4 regions of the Priestia sp. 179-F W1.4 NHS genome follow, and region 4 is predicted to be linked to each of the others. Evidence: predicted binding sites of a transcription regulator. Region 4 holds the regulator's gene; each other region holds the start of a gene.
What was found. The regulator Rex, encoded in region 4, represses fermentation and respiration genes when NADH is low (regulators of the CRP and FNR family bind a similar motif). The targets are predictions, from matches to a motif close to TTGTGAAATATTTCACAA.
Positions count from the first base shown of each region.

Region 1: a site for Rex is predicted at 1,947-1,964, ahead of ahlS (AhlS family quorum-quenching N-acyl homoserine lactonase). Genes of this name have one in related genera too.
Region 2: a site for Rex is predicted at 2,090-2,107, ahead of ACH0CI_RS24155 (L-lactate dehydrogenase). Genes of this name have one in related genera too.
Region 3: a site for Rex is predicted at 1,369-1,386, ahead of ACH0CI_RS19260 (AtpZ/AtpI family protein). Genes of this name have one in related genera too.

Region 1 covers NZ_JBIQFF010000005.1:275,869-280,586, forward strand. The annotation lists gene ACH0CI_RS21910 (sugar diacid recognition domain-containing protein) at 1-520, opposite strand, end outside; gene ACH0CI_RS21915 (sigma-54 interaction domain-containing protein) at 517-1,905, opposite strand; gene ahlS (AhlS family quorum-quenching N-acyl homoserine lactonase) at 2,227-3,075, shown strand; gene ACH0CI_RS21925 (iron-containing alcohol dehydrogenase) at 3,131-4,315, shown strand; gene ACH0CI_RS21930 (DUF805 domain-containing protein) at 4,348-4,695, opposite strand.
Region 2 covers NZ_JBIQFF010000008.1:86,688-91,405, reverse strand. The annotation lists gene ACH0CI_RS24160 (lactate permease LctP family transporter) at 1-1,046, opposite strand, end outside; gene ACH0CI_RS24155 (L-lactate dehydrogenase) at 1,109-2,065, opposite strand; gene ACH0CI_RS24150 (cation diffusion facilitator family transporter) at 2,398-3,273, shown strand; gene ACH0CI_RS24145 (methyl-accepting chemotaxis protein) at 3,415-4,718, shown strand, end outside.
Region 3 covers NZ_JBIQFF010000004.1:145,670-150,387, forward strand. The annotation lists gene ACH0CI_RS19255 (S8 family serine peptidase) at 1-1,302, shown strand, start outside; gene ACH0CI_RS19260 (AtpZ/AtpI family protein) at 1,600-1,821, shown strand; gene ACH0CI_RS19265 (ATP synthase subunit I) at 1,828-2,199, shown strand; gene atpB (F0F1 ATP synthase subunit A) at 2,218-2,928, shown strand; gene atpE (F0F1 ATP synthase subunit C) at 3,019-3,231, shown strand; gene ACH0CI_RS19280 (F0F1 ATP synthase subunit B) at 3,334-3,852, shown strand; gene ACH0CI_RS19285 (F0F1 ATP synthase subunit delta) at 3,849-4,394, shown strand; gene atpA (F0F1 ATP synthase subunit alpha) at 4,410-4,718, shown strand, end outside.
Region 4 covers NZ_JBIQFF010000019.1:9,409-14,126, reverse strand. The annotation lists gene ACH0CI_RS26625 (ABC-F family ATP-binding cassette domain-containing protein) at 1-400, opposite strand, end outside; gene ACH0CI_RS26620 (redox-sensing transcriptional repressor Rex) at 860-1,498, shown strand; gene tatA (twin-arginine translocase TatA/TatE family subunit) at 1,552-1,737, shown strand; gene tatC (twin-arginine translocase subunit TatC) at 1,753-2,508, shown strand; gene ACH0CI_RS26605 (YdiK family protein) at 2,535-2,762, opposite strand; gene ACH0CI_RS26600 (CPBP family intramembrane glutamic endopeptidase) at 2,759-3,487, opposite strand; gene groES (co-chaperone GroES) at 3,787-4,071, shown strand; gene groL (chaperonin GroEL) at 4,139-4,718, shown strand, end outside.

The sequences.
Region 1 (4,718 bases), on a different contig from region 4:
GGCGATTTTCAGCTTTAATAATTAGTGCCATTCTTGGAAGGTATAAGTTAATATTAAACCGATTCGCTCGTTCAAAAAATAAGGAATCCAGCGGCTCTTCTTGTTGAAGAAGCTGATGAACCACCTCTTCTTTTAATCGTTCATCCCACTGAATTTCCTCTATTAAAATCATTTCTTGAAAAATCATTTCAGCAGCCATACGCACAAGCTCTCCGTAATTACGAATCTGTTCTGGCAGTCCTGTTAATCCCACGACTCCAACAATTTCTCCGTTAAAGAAAATAGGCAAATTCACGCCCGGTTTGGCTCCGCGCAGCGAGTCAGCCTGCTGCTGAGTAATTTCGTAAGAACTGCCGCTTTTTAATACCATTAGCGCTCCTTCGTGAATTTGGTCCATTCGCTTTTTGTCACCAGAACCAATAATGACTCCTTTTTCGTTCATCACGTTAATGTTGCAATCAATAATCTCCATTGTTCTACCGACAATTTTCTGAGCTAATTCTTTTGTTACATATCTCAAGCCTGCTCCTCTCTTTCTTTACATTCCCATCTTTTTAGTTTCTTTATCAAAGTAGAATGATCGATACCTAATTCTTTCGCTGCCTGCCGGAGTGATGGACAATGTTGAATAGTCTCTTTAACGAGTCGCTGTTCAAACTGCTCCACTTTCTTTTTTAGAGGTAAATAATCACATTTTTCATCTTCATGATAAGTATGAAAAGGTAAATGATGAGCTTCAATTGTTTCTCCAGGAATAGACACAATCATATTCTCCACCATATTCCGAAGCTCTCTTACATTTCCTGGCCATTGGTAAGCTTCTAATACTTGCTTCGCTTTATTTGATATGCGCTTTTGGACGTAATACAAGCTGCAAAAGTAGGAAACATAATGATCAACCAGTAAACTGATATCCTCTTTACGTTGAGATAGAGGCGGAAGGCTGATTTCGACTACCTTTAAACGGTAGTATAAATCTTCACGAAACCTCCCCTTTTTAATAAGCTCTCCTAGATGTTGATTTGTTGCCGAAATGATTCGTATATCGATACTTTTTGTTTTAGTTCCTCCAATTTTCTGTACCTGCTTTTCCTGTAACACTCGAAGCAGTTTCACTTGCAAGGAAATCGGCATTTCACCAATTTCATCAAGCATCAAGGTTCCGCCATCAGCGAGTTCTAACAGTCCTATTTTCCCTTCTGTTCGAGCGCCAGTAAAAGCTCCCTTTTCATAGCCGAACAACTCCGATTCTAGCAACGGCTCAGGAATGGCTCCGCAGTTCACTTTAATAAATGGCTGATTGTTTCTATCGCTTGAATCGTGAATAAGGTTAGCGACTACTTCTTTTCCGGATCCTGAGGGACCTGATAGAAGAATACTTGTAGGAAACGGAGCTACTCGTTTGGCTTGCTGATAAACTAAGTTCATCCTATTGCTTTGAAACACTAGGGGCTGTTCCGACCCATTCACTTTCACAGCGTATTTATTTGCATTCATATGCGAAAACTCTTTTACCTTTAACAGCTCTTTTTTAACTGCGTTTAACTGTGTAATATCCTGTACAGTGGTCACAACGAGCTCTATTTCACCTTGTTTGTTAAACACTGGATTTCCTGTTACCATAACGTCTCTTTCGCTTGAAATAGTTTGCATAATAGAGCGCTGCTGTTTTTCTACTAACACAAGTAGGGAAACAGATTGATCAATATATCCTTCATCGATAACGGTTTGCATATGCTTTCCTAATACGTCTCGTTTATTTGTTCCTGTGATTTTTTCATAAGCTTCATTTACATATATCGTTATTCCCTTTTTATTTACTACATATATTCCGTCCGTAGAGAATTCAATGATGGCCTGTAACGTTTCGTTCGTCAAATCTTTTTTCCCTTTAAAAGAAGTCATTGTTTCGCATTCCTTTCTTATGGTGAATTCCCGCCAACATATGGTGAAACTTTTCACCACTAACCATTCAATGCACAATAGCCTTTTTCCTTCTAAAAGCGGTGAATTTTTTCAGCACTTGGTTATAAGAACCAAGGAAAACGGCGCTAATATTTACTTTTCAAATACTGGCATAAAAATTGCAGTTTAGTATGTTGAAAGAATAGGAAAGAGTCTATCCATTTTAAAAAGGATTATTCTCTCCAGCATATAGGGTAAATGTAGTATAAAGCTATTTTGAAAGCGCAAACAAAAATTCAACTACGTTTAGGAGGCTATTATATGTGTAATATTATCAAACCTAACCCAAAGCTTTATGTGATGGACAACGGCTCGATGCAAATGGATAAAAACTGGATGCTTGCAATGCATAACCCAGCAACTGTTAAGAACCCTCAGGCACCCACGGAATTTGTAGAGTTTCCAATTTATACTGTATTAATTGATCATCCTGAAGGGAAAATTCTGTTTGATACAGCCTGCAACCCTGAATCAATGGGACCACAAGGGCGTTGGACTGAAACAACTCAACAAATGTTTCCTTACTCCGCTACAGAAGAATGTTATTTACCAAATCGATTAGAACAATTAGGGGTTGACCCTAAAGAAATTAAATTTGTTGTTGCCTCCCACCTTCATCTTGATCATGCCGGCTGCTTAGAATTGTTCACTAACGCCACTGTTATCGTTCATGAAGATGAGTTAAACGGCACTCTTCAGTCTTATGCACGCAATCAAAAAGAAGGTGCTTACATTTGGGCTGACATTGACGCCTGGATAAAAAATGACCTTCGTTGGAAAACGATTAAACGAAACGAAGATACCATCAAACTGGCAGAAGGAATTAATGTCTTGAATTTTGGAAGCGGACATGCTTGGGGTATGCTTGGTCTTCATGTTCATTTGCCTGAAACAGGTGGCATTATCTTAGCATCTGATACAATCTATACAGCTGAGAGCTATGGTCCTCCTGTTAAACCACCCGGTATTATCTACGACTCTCTTGGATATGCAAACACAGTTGAACGTATACGCCGTCTAGCCTACGAAACTAATTCGCAAGTTTGGTTTGGCCACGATGCAAATCAATTTCAGCAGTTCCGCAAATCTACTGAAGGTTATTACGAATGAAATCAAGCAGCTGCTTAATATAAAAAAAATTTTCTATAAATCGGAGGGCAAACAAATGACCATTTCAAAACTAGTTTTCACCCCTCTCAGCTACACAGGATGGGGATCACTTCAGCAACTGCTTCCGGAAGTAAAAAAATATCACCCTGCTCATATTTTAATTGTCACAGATCCCGTGTTAAAAGACATTGGACTTGTGGATAAAGTGAGTTCTCCCCTCATTAAAAATGGATACGAAGTAGATGTATATGCAGATACGGCACCAGAGCCGCCTTTAGCACTCGGTGAAAAACTCGTATCCTACGCAAAAAGCCGAAAATTTGATTTAGTCATTGGCGTTGGCGGCGGCAGCGCATTAGATTTAGCAAAACTTACGGCCGTTTTAGCCGTTCACGACGGAGCTGTAGAAGAATACTTGAACTTAACTGGTACAAAACAAATTTCAAAAAAAGGTCTTCCTAAAATTTTAATTCCCACAACTTCCGGCACGGGCTCAGAAGTAACGAATATTTCTGTGCTGTCTCTTGAAAGCACAAAAGATGTTGTGACCCACGACTACTTGCTTGCGGACGCCGCGATTGTAGATCCCGAGCTTACGCTGAGCGTGCCTCCTAAAGTAACGGCGGCTACAGGGGTTGATGCATTAACTCATGCCGTTGAAGCTTATATATCAGTAAATGCAAATCCAGCAACAGACGCCTTAGCACTAAAGGCTATACGCATGATCGGCTCTTCTTTACGAACAGCTGTAGAAAATGGCAAAGATAAAGAAGCGCGAACTCAGATGAGCTACGGAAGCTATTTAGCGGGACTTGCTTTTTTTAACGCTGGTGTTGCCGGTGTTCATGCACTTGCCTATCCGTTAGGTGGACAGTTTCATATTTCTCACGGTGAATCAAACGCCGTATTGCTTCCATATGTGATGGGTTACATACGCAGCAGCTGTGTGGAAAAGATGCGAGATATTTTTGAAGCACTAGGCGGAAACGCTAACTCTTTATCAACAGAAGAAGCTTCTTATCAGTGTGTAAAACAGCTGCAGTCACTTGTCAAAGACGTAGGCATTCCTCAAACCCTTCGCGGATTTGATATTCCAGAAAGTGCCCTTCAAAAGCTGACAGAAGATGGCGTCCAGCAAAAACGAATTCTCGCTCGCAGTCCTTTGCCTCTTCATGAAAAAGACATACGAGCTATTTACCAATCGGCGTATGATGGTGCTATAGTAGAACCTGTGCACTAAAAAACTCCCCCTTGTGTAAGGGGGAGTTCTATTTATGCTGCTTTAGCCGTTGTACCAAAACGGTTCTCTTTAGGGTCACTAGGCTGACAGAATAAAACAATTAGCCAAATACCGCCAATGAGTGGAACTAATGTAATGAGCTGCCACCATCCGCTTTTTCCCGTATCGTGGAGTCTTCTTGCTCCTACAGCTAACGAAGGGACTGCAATCAATAACGAGTAGATTATAGGCAGAAAAAGAGGCTTATCAATAACGAACTGTATGAAAGACAGAATAAATGAAATAACAAAGTTAACTAAAACAAACATCCAGTATTCAGTTCGGCTTGCTCGACCAGAAAATACCCCGTAATTTTTTAACACCTTTATGTACCATTTCAACTGCAACATCCTCCTTTTTTATC
Region 2 (4,718 bases), on a different contig from region 4:
AATAAGTCTATTTTTAAGACAGCAGCGTAAGGCGTAGGATCTTTTACTAAAGGCGCTGCTTTAATTACGTGATTGTGTAAAAATGGGACGTTAATAAGCAGGTTCAGATGTTCAAGCGCCGTTTTGACAAAAGAAATGCTCCAAGCCGTAACGAGTATCGTTAATAGAATAAAAGGAGACCAAGCCTTTAAAATTTGTTTTGGTGACAGGCTGAAGCTTTTAGCTGCTGCCGGGCTTGTTCTTTTAATATAAAAAGCAAGAGCAAGCAAACTCACAATAGAAGATGTGATATTTGGAAGTTCAGGGCCGATGTATGTAACAGTTAAATACTGCGTCAGTGCATAGGAAATGGCTGTGATGCTCGTTGCTTTCCATACGTCTTTTAATCCTTTTATCCCATCCATAATAAAGACAAGTAAAAAAGGGATAAGAAAAGAAATAATCGGAAGCTGCGTGCCAAGAAAATGAGCAATTTCTTTTGGATCAATGCCAGATACTTGTCCTGCGACAATGACAGGAATCCCCATGGCGCCAAAAGCTCCTGAAGCTGTATTAGCAATTAAGCATAGCGCCGCTGCTTTTAACGGTTTGAATCCAAGTCCAACTAGAAGCGCTGCTGTAATGGCAATTGGAGCTCCAAATCCTGCTGCTCCTTCTAAAAAAGCATTAAAGGAAAAAGCAACAAGCAGCATTTGCAAGCGGGGGTCATCGGTTATTGAAATAATAGATTGCCTAATGGTAGTAAACTGTCCGCTTTTGACAGTTAGCTTGTATAAGAACACCGCGCCGATAATAATATAGCTGATGGGCCAAAGTGCATACAAAAACCCATAGCCTGTGGCTCCTAAGACCATTGAGGCAGGCATATCATAAAAATAAATAGCAATAATCATAGAAAGAAGTACCGTAATACCAGCAGCAATGTGTCCTTTTAATTTCAAAAGAGTTAAAGCAATAAAGAAAAAGATGATGGGGATGAGTGCAATTAGTGCAGAAAGCCAAATATTATTTAACGGATTATATACTTGAGTCCACGTCATATTCATACACCTCTACTACATATTTAAAACAAGGGAGCGGGGGAGTCCCCCGCAAAAATCTTTTGATGTTACACAAAAGCTCTGTCGCGAGTTTGCTTAAGAATGCTAGCAGAATGCTCGAGCTGCTGCTGTTCGTGAGGAGTTAAATTCAATTCAATAATTTGGCGCACGCCGTTTTTATTAATGATAGCCGGCACGCCGATATACACATCAGAAATACCGTATTGTCCTTCTAATAAAGCAGATACCGTTAAAATAGAATTTTCATCATCTAAAATAGCCTTGGTAATGCGTACAAGCCCCATTGCAATTCCGTAATAAGTCGCTCCTTTTCGATTAATAATATGGTAAGCCGCATCGCGTGTTTGTTCGAATAGATGCTGCATATCCGGCTCTTTTTCAATAGCAGCAGTATTGATAAAATGTTCGAGCTTCACACCGCCAATTTGCGCGTGGCTCCAAACAGGAAATTCCGTATCTCCATGTTCCCCCATAATATAAGCGTGGACGTTGCGAGAATCTACTTCGAAATAGTCGCTTAACAAGTAGCGGAAGCGAGCTGTGTCAAGAATCGTTCCTGAACCAATTACTCGTTCGTTTGGTAATCCTGATACTTTTTGTGTAACGTGTGCGAGAATATCAACTGGATTTGTTGCCACTAAAATGATGCCGTCAAATCCGCTGTTCATAATATCTTTTACAATGCATTCAAAAATTTTAACGTTTTTTTCAACTAGATCTAAGCGCGTTTCCCCTGGAGCTTGATTAGCGCCCGCTGTAATAACTACTAAATCAGCATCAGCGCAGTCTTTATAATCTCCAGCCCAGATTTTCATCGGTGTGGCAAATGGCATTCCATGATTGATATCGCGTGCTTCGCCTTCTGCTTTTTCTTTGTTCATATCGATTAACACTAATTCATTGGCAATACCTTGATTCACCATTGAAAAAGCGTAGCTTGAGCCAACAAAACCAGTTCCGATAACGGCAACTTTTCGTGTCTTTGGTGTAAATTGTGTTTTCATTTGTATCATCCTTTGAATTTTATTTTGTGATGTTTTTCACAATGTTAGTGTAACAAGAATAAATACCCTCGGCTGTGATAAAAATCACACCCTTAAAAAAATAGTAAACAATTCTACAGGTCGATTTAAAAAAGGGTTCTTCTACATGAAGTGCCACATTTAGAAAGATCTTAAACGTTTAAAGTGTTGAGTAAAGGCAACTTGTTTTGCAGAAAGCTAAAGAGTTTAACATTCTCTATTTGTATGTTAACAGCCAATAATGTTTCTATAGACCCACACGAAATCCATTTGTTACACTAAGTTTGCTTATTTTGAATAAAGGAGTGGAAGGGATGGAGAACTACTATGAGCAAGCCCAAAAAGGCGCTTGGGTTAGTATCTTATCATATATCTTTTTATCAGCATGTAAACTTATTATTGCGGGTGTCACCGCTTCCTCTGCTTTAAAAGCCGACGGTCTTAACAATGTTACAGATATTATTGCATCAATTGCCGTCTTAGTCGGCTTAAAAATCTCTAAAAAACCTCGCGATAATGATCATCCCTATGGACATTCCAGAGCGGAACATATCTCTTCACTTATTGCTTCTTTTATCATGATGGTCATAGGACTAGAAGTATTGGTCGACGCGGGTCAGTCATTATTTATGGACAAATCTGAAGCGCCTAATTTACTGGCTGCTTGGATAGGTCTTGGAGCGGCTGCTGTTATGGGTGGTGTCTACCGGTATAATAGTAAGCTTGCTAAAAAACTTGATAGCCAGTCTTTATATGCGGTTGCTAAAGATAATTTGTCTGATGCACTTGTGAGTATAGGGGCTGTTGTGGGAATTTTCGGCTCACAATTCGGCCTGCCCTGGCTGGACGTGGTAGCTGCTTTTGCTGTGGGAATTATTATTTGTAAAACAGCCATCGAGATTTTTAAAGAAGCGGCTCACTCCTTAACGGACGGATTTGATGAAGAAAAGTTAGGGCACTACAAAGAAAGCATTGGGCTTGTAGAAGGTGTAAAAGAAGTAGAAGATGTGAAAGCGCGCAAGCTTGGTAATCAAGTCGTGATTGATGTAACTGTTAAAGTAGATCCCCATTTAAATGTTATTAAAAGCCATGAAATTGCTGATCAAATTGAACATATGATGAACGATGAGCATCAGATTAAAGATACGCTTGTTCATATTGAACCTGATGCATACGAAAAGCAAAAATAAAACCAGCACGTTCTTTCGTTATGAAAGGATGGGCTGGTTTTATTTTTGGAGAAATTTGAAATAAATCACAAAAACTTCTTTAAAAATGAAAATGAAAAGCCGTTATTAGTAATATAAAGATTTTTGTAGAAGGGTGAGGGAATGAAGAGGTTAAGTGCAAAGCTCGTAGTATTTTTTAGTATTTTTATAGCTATTTTATTATTAGTTGTTTCAGGGGCTGTTTATCAATTTACCAAAACACAAATAGAAAAAGATGTAGAGATTCAGTCTCAAAGTCAAGTGAAAGAGTTAAAAGAAACGATTCATACGTACTTAGACATGTATAGTCGTTCTTTGCTGACGTATAGTGAAAATGATGTAATCGTTAATTTTGTTAAGCAGGAAGGAAATCAAACAAACCAAGAGAAAAATCCGTATTTTACATGGAATACGGTTCAAAAAGAGTTTACGCAGTTTAAAGAAAAATATCCAAACCTGGCACTTGAATACATAGGCACTAAAAATAAGGGAATGTATTCTGTTCCTAAGCAAGAGTACGGATCAGGTTATGACCCGACTTCAAGAGTTTGGTACAAACAAGCAATGGCATTACCTGATCAAGTAATTTACACGGATCCATATGAAGATGCAGCAACGAAAAAGACGGTTGTGACGATTGCAAAGGCTATTTTAGATCCAGATACTAAAAATGTGCTGGGCGTTATAGCTACTGATTTAGACTTAGATGCATTAAAAAACATTGTAGGTAAAGCAGAAGTAAATCACGGTGGATATGCATTTTTATTTGATCAAAATGGCACAGCGCTCGTTCATCCAACAGAAGCTGGAAAAAATTTAATGAATCAGCCATTTATGAAAAAAATGTACGAAGCAGACCGGAATAAAGATTTCATGAAGTATACCTTTCAAGGTGAAGAGAGAGTGATGGCATATGATACTCTCGAAGGAACAAATTGGAAGATAGGAAACGCCTTTATTTATAATGAAATGCTCTCAAGCGCTCATCATTTACTGAATGTGATTGTCTGGATTGCGTTAATTGGCATCTTATTATCAGTGGTGTTAACCATCTTTTTCTCAAGAATCATTACGAATCCGATTCGCCGCTTGAAAAACGAAGTAGCCAAAGTAACAGCTGGCGATTTAACAGTTCAGGTTCAGACGAAGTCAAAAGATGAAATTGGTGAACTTACTCATTTATTTAACGATATGGTAGCTAAAATGAAAACATTGATTGGCACGGTTCAGACGTCTGTTGAGACAGTAAAAACGTCTGTTGAAGACTTGAGTGCTGTATCTGAAGAAGCAACTGCATCCAGTGAAGAAATTGGCCGGGCTATCCATGAGATTGCCAGCGGCGCCACGCAGCAGGCTTCTGACGCTGACTCTACTAATCACAAAACGATGAGTTTATCTTCACAAATTGAAGAAGTCATTGAACAAAA
Region 3 (4,718 bases), on a different contig from region 4:
ACAGTTCAATTTCTAACAATTGGATTTAACAAAGAAAAAATTATGATGGCACCAGTAGAAGGGTCTCGTCCATGGACGTTTAATCAAACGCTGCGTGTAATAAATGAAGAAGATTCCAAAGAGCAAAAGCATGCGTCGGGTAACGTCATTTTGCTAAAAGCAGAAGGAAATGCGGTTCAAAAAAAGATTAAACAAGCTGAACAGGCGGGAGCAAAAGCGGTTATTTTATATAGCCCGACAGAAAAAAGCATAGTCAGTAAACTAAAAGAGTCAGTAAATATTCCCGTGATATGGGTAAGTAAAAAAAGCGGTGACACCATTAGCCAACACATTCAGTCTCAACAACCGTACTTACGCACTGGGCAGCAAGTGGTGCAAGACTTGCTCACATCTTTCAGTTCAAGAGGGCCTGTAACGACTACTTGGGGAATCAAACCAGACGTCGTCGCACCAGGTTACTTCATTAATAGTACAGTTCCTGGAGGATATGAACGCATGCATGGCACAAGTATGGCTGCGCCCCATGTAGCTGGAGCGTGTGCGCTGATTTTACAAGCTCACCCGAACTGGTCTCCTGAACAAGTCAAAGCTTCATTGATGAACACCAGTAAAGTAATGAAGCAGCTAAACGGTCAAACGTATCGCGTATATGAACAAGGAGCGGGAAGAATTCAAATAGCAAAAGCCGTCACAGCAGAATCTTTGTTTTATCCATCTTCTTTATCTTTTGGTATTTTTACGCGTCCATCAAAGAAAGTTTTATCTTTTAAAATTGATAACCAGTCTGATAAAGCAAAAACGTATCGCTTAAACGTTCCAAAAAGGGATGAAGGAGTGAACTGGGATGTTCCATTACCCGTCACGGTGCCACCCCGTCAGACAAAAGAGATAGCTGTCACTTTATCGGTGCAGCCCCGTTTTAAAAATAAAGGTATATATGACGGATATTTGGAAATAAATGATTCACGTGAAACATTTTCGCTTCCCTATATGTATATGATTAGCATTCCAGATTATCCTCGTGTCATGGGATTGCAAGTAGCAGCGGAAAAAGAGAAAAATACGTATAGCTATGAACTGTTTTTGCCTGAAGGAGCAGATCAGTTAGGCGTCGCTCTTTTTGATAAGCAGTCTTTACAGTTTGTATCGTATTTAGATGTTGACGTGGATGTAGAAAGAGGCATGAGAAAACGAAAAATAACGATTGATGAATCGCTTGTACCAGGAGTGTACCAAATATTTGCATTTGTGAAAAAGCATAGACAAGAGCAGGTTGTACACAGTACAATAACGATTGAATGAACCTCTTTAAATGTTTTCATTTGAAGAGGTTTTATGTGTGGCAGAAATGTGAACAATAAGAAGAGATTGTGAAGTTTTTAGCTTAAACACATTGACATTAAATATACGCTATTGTATGCTTACAGGGAATATAAATGATAAGGTTTTCAACCTGTGAAAACCGTTGATATTTCTGCGTATTTTATTAGCTGTTTTTACCTTTTTTAGCAATTTTTTTTGCCTTTCTATCATATATTGAGCTATGAAAACGATAGAGAATTCGGAAAAAAGAAAATTTTGCAAAAGGGGTATGAGCTTATGAAAGATCGCAACCGTCATCCTTTGCAAGCGATGGCATTAGTGTCAATCATTCTATCACAGTTAGCAGGTTCAGTCTTAATTGGCTTATTCTCTGGAAGATGGGCTGATCAATGGCTTGACACCGAACCACTATTTTTGATTTTAGGCCTTCTTTCAGGGCTAGCAGCAGGTGTTTTTATGATGCTGCGGACAGTCCACCATTTTTTTTCAGGAGATTAATAATTCATGCAGGATTTGCAGCACGTTTTTCCAAGACTTCGTTCATACATATTGTATTTGTTAGCATTATACGTTCTCGGCTGGGGATTTACAAGTTATAAGGCTGTTTTTGCAGGTTTAATTTTAGGAACCGCCCTGAGTTTGTATAATTTGTGGAACTTAGTAAGAAAGTTTGAGCAGTTTGGACAGGCGTTGGATGAGGGGAAAAAGCCCCGTTCAATTGGGACTGTTGTAAGATTTGCAACAGCTGCTCTCGCAGTTGTGATTACCATCTCTTATCCAAAAACCTTTCATATTATTAGTGTAGTTGTGGGATTAATGACGTATTATGTTGTCATTATCATAGATTTAGTTGTTCAAAATATGCGTAGAAGATAGAAAGAGAGGTGAACACAGTTGGGTCATGAATCACCAACTATAGAGTTTCTAGGCCTTACTTTTAGTCAAAGTAACTTGCTTATGGTTACCGTAGCTTCTGTTATTGTATTCTTAATTGCAGTTTTATGTACTCGTACTCTTGCTATGAAGCCAAGCGGTGCACAAAACTTTATTGAATGGGTCTTAGATTTTGTTAAAGGACTCGTTAATAGCAATATGGATTGGAAAACAGGTGGCCGCTTTTTGACGCTAGGTGTAACTTTACTTATGTACATTTTTGTGTCAAATATGTTGGGTCTTCCATTCGCCATCGTGATTGACCATAACTTATGGTGGAAATCGCCAACCGCTGATCCAGCAATTACGCTGACGTTAGCCGTTATGGTAGTTGTACTATCACATTATTATGGTATTAAAATGCGAGGTTTCTCTGCATACACGAAAGATTACTTCAAGCCAATGGCATTTTTATTCCCGCTTAAGATTATCGAGGAGTTTGCCAATACGTTAACGCTTGGCCTTCGTCTTTACGGTAATATTTATGCTGGGGAAATTTTGTTAAGCTTGCTAGCTGGTTTAGCAACAACAGGCTTCCTAGGTACAATTGGAGCTGCTATCCCAATGCTTTTATGGCAAGGATTCAGTATTTTTGTAGGCGCAATTCAGGCCTTCATTTTCACAATGTTAACGATGGTTTATTTATCTCACAAAGTGAGTAGCGACCATTAATTTATAAAGCTTTGTTCAAGTAATACCCAATTTGGACAAAACAAAACTTAGTTAAACAAAATCATATATATTAAGGGAGGACTTTATAAAATGGGTTTAATAGCATCTGCAATTGCGATTGGTTTAGCGGCACTAGGTGCTGGTATTGGTAACGGTCTTATCGTTTCTAAGACGATTGAAGGCACAGCTCGCCAACCAGAAGCACGTGGTACATTAACTTCAATGATGTTCGTTGGGGTTGCCTTAGTTGAGGCGCTTCCAATTATCGCCGTAGTTATTGCATTCATGGTACAAGGTAAATAATAATGTGTTACATGTGGCGAAGATCATTCAAAAGAACCTTCGCCATTACTTTATGTCTTTAAGAAGTAAATTATATATGTGGAGTCTCTGAAGGGAGTGAACATGGCCGTGTCGAACATGTTTGTGTTAGGAGCAGCAGGCATTAATGGTGGAGATATTCTTTTCCAATTAGTGATGTTCCTTATCCTACTTGCGTTACTTCAAAAATTTGCGTTTGGTCCTGTAATGGGAATCATGAAAAAACGTGAAGAGCATATTGCCGGTGAGATTGATGAAGCAGAAAAGCAAAATGAGGAAGCGAAGAAGCTTGTTGAAGAGCAGCGTGAAATCTTAAAGCAATCTCGTCAAGAAGTGCAAGTAATGATGGAAAACGCTAGAAAGTCTGCAGAAGATAAAAAAGAAGAAATCATTGCAGCAGCACGCGAAGAGTCTGAGCGTCTAAAAGTTGCAGCAAAACAAGAAATCGAACAGCAAAAAGATCAAGCAGTTGCTGCGTTACGTGAGCAAGTTGCTTCATTATCTGTTTTAATTGCGTCGAAAGTTATTGAAAAAGAACTTTCTGAACAAGATCAAGAGAAGTTAATTCATGAATATATCCAAGAAGTAGGGGATGTACGATGAGTCAACCAGCTGTAGCCAAGCGCTATGCACTAGCTCTTTTTCAATTAGCAACAGAAAAACAGATGATCGATGAAATGCAAGACCAGCTACAAATCGTTGAAGAGGTGTTTGCTAAAACACCTGAATTAATGGATGTATTAACTCATCCAAAAATTACAATTGAGCGAAAAAAACAGTTTGTAAGTGAGGCATTTGCTGAACTTTCACCAACTGTTCAACATACGGTTCTTCTATTATTAGAGCGTCACCGCATTCAAATTGTTAGCCAAATGGTGCAAGAGTATCGTTTCCTAGCGAACGAAGTACGTGGCGTGGCAGACGCAACTGTTTATTCTGTCAAACCTTTAAGCGCAGATGAGAAACGAGCAATCTCGCAATCATTTGCTTCAAAAGTTGGAAAACATACGTTAAATATTTCAAATGTAGTAGATAAAAGCCTAATCGGCGGCGTGAAGCTTCGCATTGGTAATCGTATCTATGATGGCAGCATTAGCAGCAAATTAGAAACGATCCACCGAGGACTTCTTGCACACAGATCGTAGATAGGGGTGAAATTCATGAGCATCAAAGCTGAAGAAATTAGTGCGCTGATCAAGCAGCAAATTGAAAACTATCAGTCTGAGATTAAAGTGAGTGATGTAGGTACTGTTATCCAAGTTGGGGATGGTATCGCACGTGCTCATGGCCTCGACAATGTCATGGCTGGAGAACTGGTTGAATTTTCAAATGGTGTCATGGGAATGGCACAAAACTTAGAAGAAAACAATGTAGGTATCATTATTTTAGGACCATATACCGAAATTCGTGAAGGTGACGAAGTTCGCCGTACAGGACGCATCATGGAAGTTCCAGTAGGGGAGCAGTTA
Region 4 (4,718 bases):
ACGTTACTTGAAGCTGATCATACTCTTTGGTTAGTTTTTCGTATTGAACTGAATCATTAAAAATGTCTGGATCACCCATCTTCGTTTCAAGCGTACGTAATTCTTTTTCCATCTTCTTTAATGGAGCAAAGACAGTCATCATTTCTTCCCATATGGAGAGTGTTGACTCAAGAACTGTATCTTGTCCCATATAATCAATGGAAACACCCTTAGGTTTAATAATTTCTCCGCTGTCATAGGAAAGCTGCTCAGCAATAATTTTTAATAAAGTTGATTTACCAGCACCGTTTCGTCCCACTAGGGCAATGCGGTCTTTTGATTGTACTTCTAACTTTATATTCGATAAAATGGGTTCTGCCCCATAGTATTTTGTAATACCGTTCAATTGTAGAATAATCATTTTTTCACCTCTAGTAGTATATCCATAGTGTATTTTAACATATTTTTAACTACAAGTTCTTCCTACAAGCGTTTGTAATTTGTAGAGGGACAAGGACAAATGATGAAGCGAATGTTTTGATTCATGAAATAAAATGATTTTACCTGCACATTTTATACAGGATACTATGTTAAAATAAGAGATAAGTGCATCTCTGAACTTATCTATGATGGATGTAAAAAAATCCGTCATGACTAACAAACCGATCCTTTGAAGGGCTAATTGCTTCGTTCTACATACCGACTTTAAGGAGTGCTGAATAGACAAAAGCCGTCGAGGTGTGAAGCGGAGTATATATAAAACATGAGAAAAGAGAGAGAATTGGAAGCGCTACCTCAAAGCGGTTGATGCTTTGTGAAAGGTAATGCAATATGACTTGAAAATGTTAGTAATGACATACATGAACTGAGGGGGTACAACGTGAACACTGAACAATTAAAAATACCACAAGCAACGGCTAAGCGATTGCCGCTTTATTATCGTTTTTTGAAAAATTTGCATGCTTCTGGTAAACAGCGTGTGTCATCAGCGGAGTTAAGTGAGGCAGTGAAAGTGGATTCTGCTACTATTCGTCGGGACTTTTCTTACTTTGGTGCATTAGGAAAAAAGGGATACGGCTACAATGTGAATTATTTACTTACATTTTTCCGTAAAACGTTAGACCAAGATGAAGTAACGAAAGTAGCACTGATTGGCGTAGGGAATCTAGGAACGGCCTTTTTAAATTATAATTTTATTAAAAATAATAACACCAAAATTGAGTGCGCTTTTGATGTGATAGAAGATAAAGTAGGTACGAAAGTAGGCGACGTGCCGGTTTATCATCTTGACCAATTGGAAGATTATATGAGTGATGACATCTCAGTAGCGATTTTAACCGTTCCTGCCACTGTTGCTCAGCAAATTACTGATCGTTTAGTGAGTTGCGGAATTAAAGGAATTTTAAACTTTACTCCTGCACGCTTAAACGTACCGGATGAGATTCGACTCCATCATATTGATCTTGCTGTAGAATTACAGTCGCTCGTCTACTTTTTGAAAAATTATCCTGTTGAATAAGGCGGACTGTGTTACGATTTCCTTAAGTCTAAATTAATAAGGAGAGTGGGAATATGGGGATTGGAGCAGGCAGTTGGATTATTATTGCGATTGTAGCACTGCTTATTTTTGGACCGAAACGGTTACCGGAGCTAGGAAGATCAGTGGGCCAAACGCTTAGAGAGTTTAAGCATGCCGCTAGCGGTGCATCAGAAGATCGTGAAAAAGATAAACAGCGTCAAGTAGATGACAAAGAGTAAAAGGGTGATCATAGTATGACCGAACAAGAAATGTCAATATATGATCATATAGGAGAGCTGCGAAAACGCATTTTAATTGTTTTATTTTTCTTTGTGATTGCCACAATTGGCGGCTTTTTTATAGCGGATAAGGTTATTGTCTATTTACAGCATGCTGATGAGGCAAAGAATTTAACGATGAATGCATTTCGGTTAACAGATCCAGTTAAGATTTATATGCAATTTGCTGTTATTATCGGCTGTGTACTTGCAGCTCCTGTTGCACTGTATCAACTTTGGGCATTTATTAGTCCTGGTTTATATGAAAAAGAGCGTAAGGTAACGCTTGGATATATTCCTGTTTCCATTTTTCTCTTTATCGGCGGTGTCTCTTTTTCTTATTTTGTGTTGTTTCCATTTGTCGTTGATTTTATGACGCGCGTTTCTGATGAGCTGAATGTAAACCAAGTGATTGGCATTAATGAATACTTTTCTTTTTTAATGCAGCTCACACTGCCTTTTGGCCTGTTGTTTCAGCTTCCTGTCGTCGTTATGTTTTTGACGCGTTTAGGAATTATAACGCCTATGTTTTTATCTCAAATTCGAAAATATGCCTATTTCGTACTGCTAGTTATTGCCGCACTTATTACACCACCGGAATTGCTCTCGCACATGATGGTGACAGTGCCGCTTTTAATACTGTATGAAATCAGCATCATTATTTCCCGCATTTCGTATCGCAAAGTGTTAAAGGCAAGGGCAGAGCAAGAAAGAGAAGATGTTAGTATGTAAAAAAAACCACTGAAACAGTGGTTTTTTTATTTGGATGAATCATCTTGATTTTTATATTGCTGCTGCAATTTTTTAATTTTGTAGTGCAAGATAAAGATGCGAACCGCAAACCTGAAATCGAATGCGGCTACGAGTGCAAATAAGATTGTGGGGAAATTCCAGACGGTTTCCTGGGCATTTTGAATTGCCAAGTAGGTGAATAAAATCCCCATAATAATATAAATAAACCCTCGTGTTAAAGGGATATTCTTCATAAAAACATGCCTCCAAAAATGAACTGCATTTGTTCTGCTTGTTTTTGCATTTCTATAATTTTATCTGCAAAAATAGTTTGAGATAAAATAACGATTGTATTCATCAAAACATGAGCAATAATAGGTACAACAATTAGTCTCGTCCTTGCATAAAGGAATGCAAATACAAATCCCATAGCTGTATACACAAGTAAATGTTTAAAATCCCAGTGTACCGCAGCGAAAATAAGGGAACTAATAAATGCAGAGATAAAGAAATTGTATCGTTTGTGAAGAGAACCAAAAATAATCTTTCGGAAAATAATCTCTTCTAGTATTGGTCCAATAACAGACGTAACGACAATAAGGAACGGCGTTGCTTTAACAAGATTAACAATATTTTGTGTGTTTTCAGATACTTGGGTAATGCCAAGAGCGTGCTCAATCATACCTGCTACAGCTTGACCAGCCATAGCGAGAAACACCCCAAGGACTGACCAGACAACAGCAATCGTTTTTCCAGCATGTTCTATACGCATGGACATGTCACGGCGCAGCAGCAGTAAGACAATAAGTAAACCAAGGATAAAGCTAATGATAGTCCAATAAGTCAAAAGCATGACATTCGCTGTTCGAACTGGATAGTCATCAAACATTCCTGTTAATTTTAACAGCGGTATACCAACAACTCCTGAAAACTGCATAAGGATGTAGGTGAGGATAACATACCAATAACGTTTTTCCAATCTTCTATACTCCTTTAAAAGGTTTTTATGTATATATGTCGAAGAAGTACTGTAAAGTTAGTAATTTCTTCTTGCTCGTATTGTAACATACATATTATTGAACAGAGAAAAGAATGCTTTATTTCTCAAAATCGTCGAAATCTAAGACTATTATATGTAGTTGTCGTAAATTTTAAATTTTTTTTGTTTAATACTTGCAAAAAAAACCCACTTTGTTTTAATATAATAATTGTGTTAGCACTCGTTGAGGTTGAGTGCTAATAAAAATGCAAACATATTATTTGAGGAGGTTGTTTCACTTGTTAAAGCCATTAGGTGATCGCGTAGTGATTGAACTTGTAAAATCTGAGGAAAAAACAGCAAGCGGTATCGTGTTACCGGACAGTGCAAAAGAAAAGCCACAAGAGGGTAAAATTGTTGCTGTAGGTACAGGCCGAGTATTAGAAAGCGGTGAGCGTGTAGCTTTAGAAGTAGCTGCGGGCGATCGTATCATCTTCTCAAAATATGCGGGTACTGAAGTAAAATACGAAGGTACTGAATACTTAATTTTACGCGAAAGCGATATTTTAGCTGTAATCGGCTAATTTTAACCACAAACTTATCATACGTAAAAAATAGATTATTAAGAACATCTTGAGGAGGTCAAAGAACATGGCAAAAGACATTAAATTTAGCGAAGAAGCACGTCGTGCAATGCTGCGTGGTGTAGATACATTAGCAAATGCTGTAAAAGTAACGCTTGGACCAAAAGGTCGTAACGTTGTATTGGAAAAGAAATTCGGTTCACCGCTTATTACAAATGACGGTGTAACAATTGCAAAAGAAATCGAATTAGAAGACGCATTTGAAAATATGGGTGCTAAATTAGTAGCCGAAGTTGCTAGCAAAACAAACGACGTTGCTGGTGACGGTACAACTACTGCAACAGTTTTAGCGCAAGCAATGATCAGAGAAGGTCTTAAAAACGTAACGGCTGGTGCTAACCCAATGGGTATCCGTAAAGGTATGGAAAAAGCAGTAGCTGTAGCGGTTGAAGAACTAAAAGCAATCTCTAAACCAATTCAAGGTAAAGATTCAATTGCTCAAGTAGCGGCTATCTCAGCAGCTGACGAAGAAGTAGGTCAATTAATTGCTGAAGCAATGGAGCGCGTTGGTAACGACGGCGTTATCACACTTGAAGAATCAAAAGGTTTCACAACTGAATTAGAAGTGGTAGAAGGTATGCAGTTTG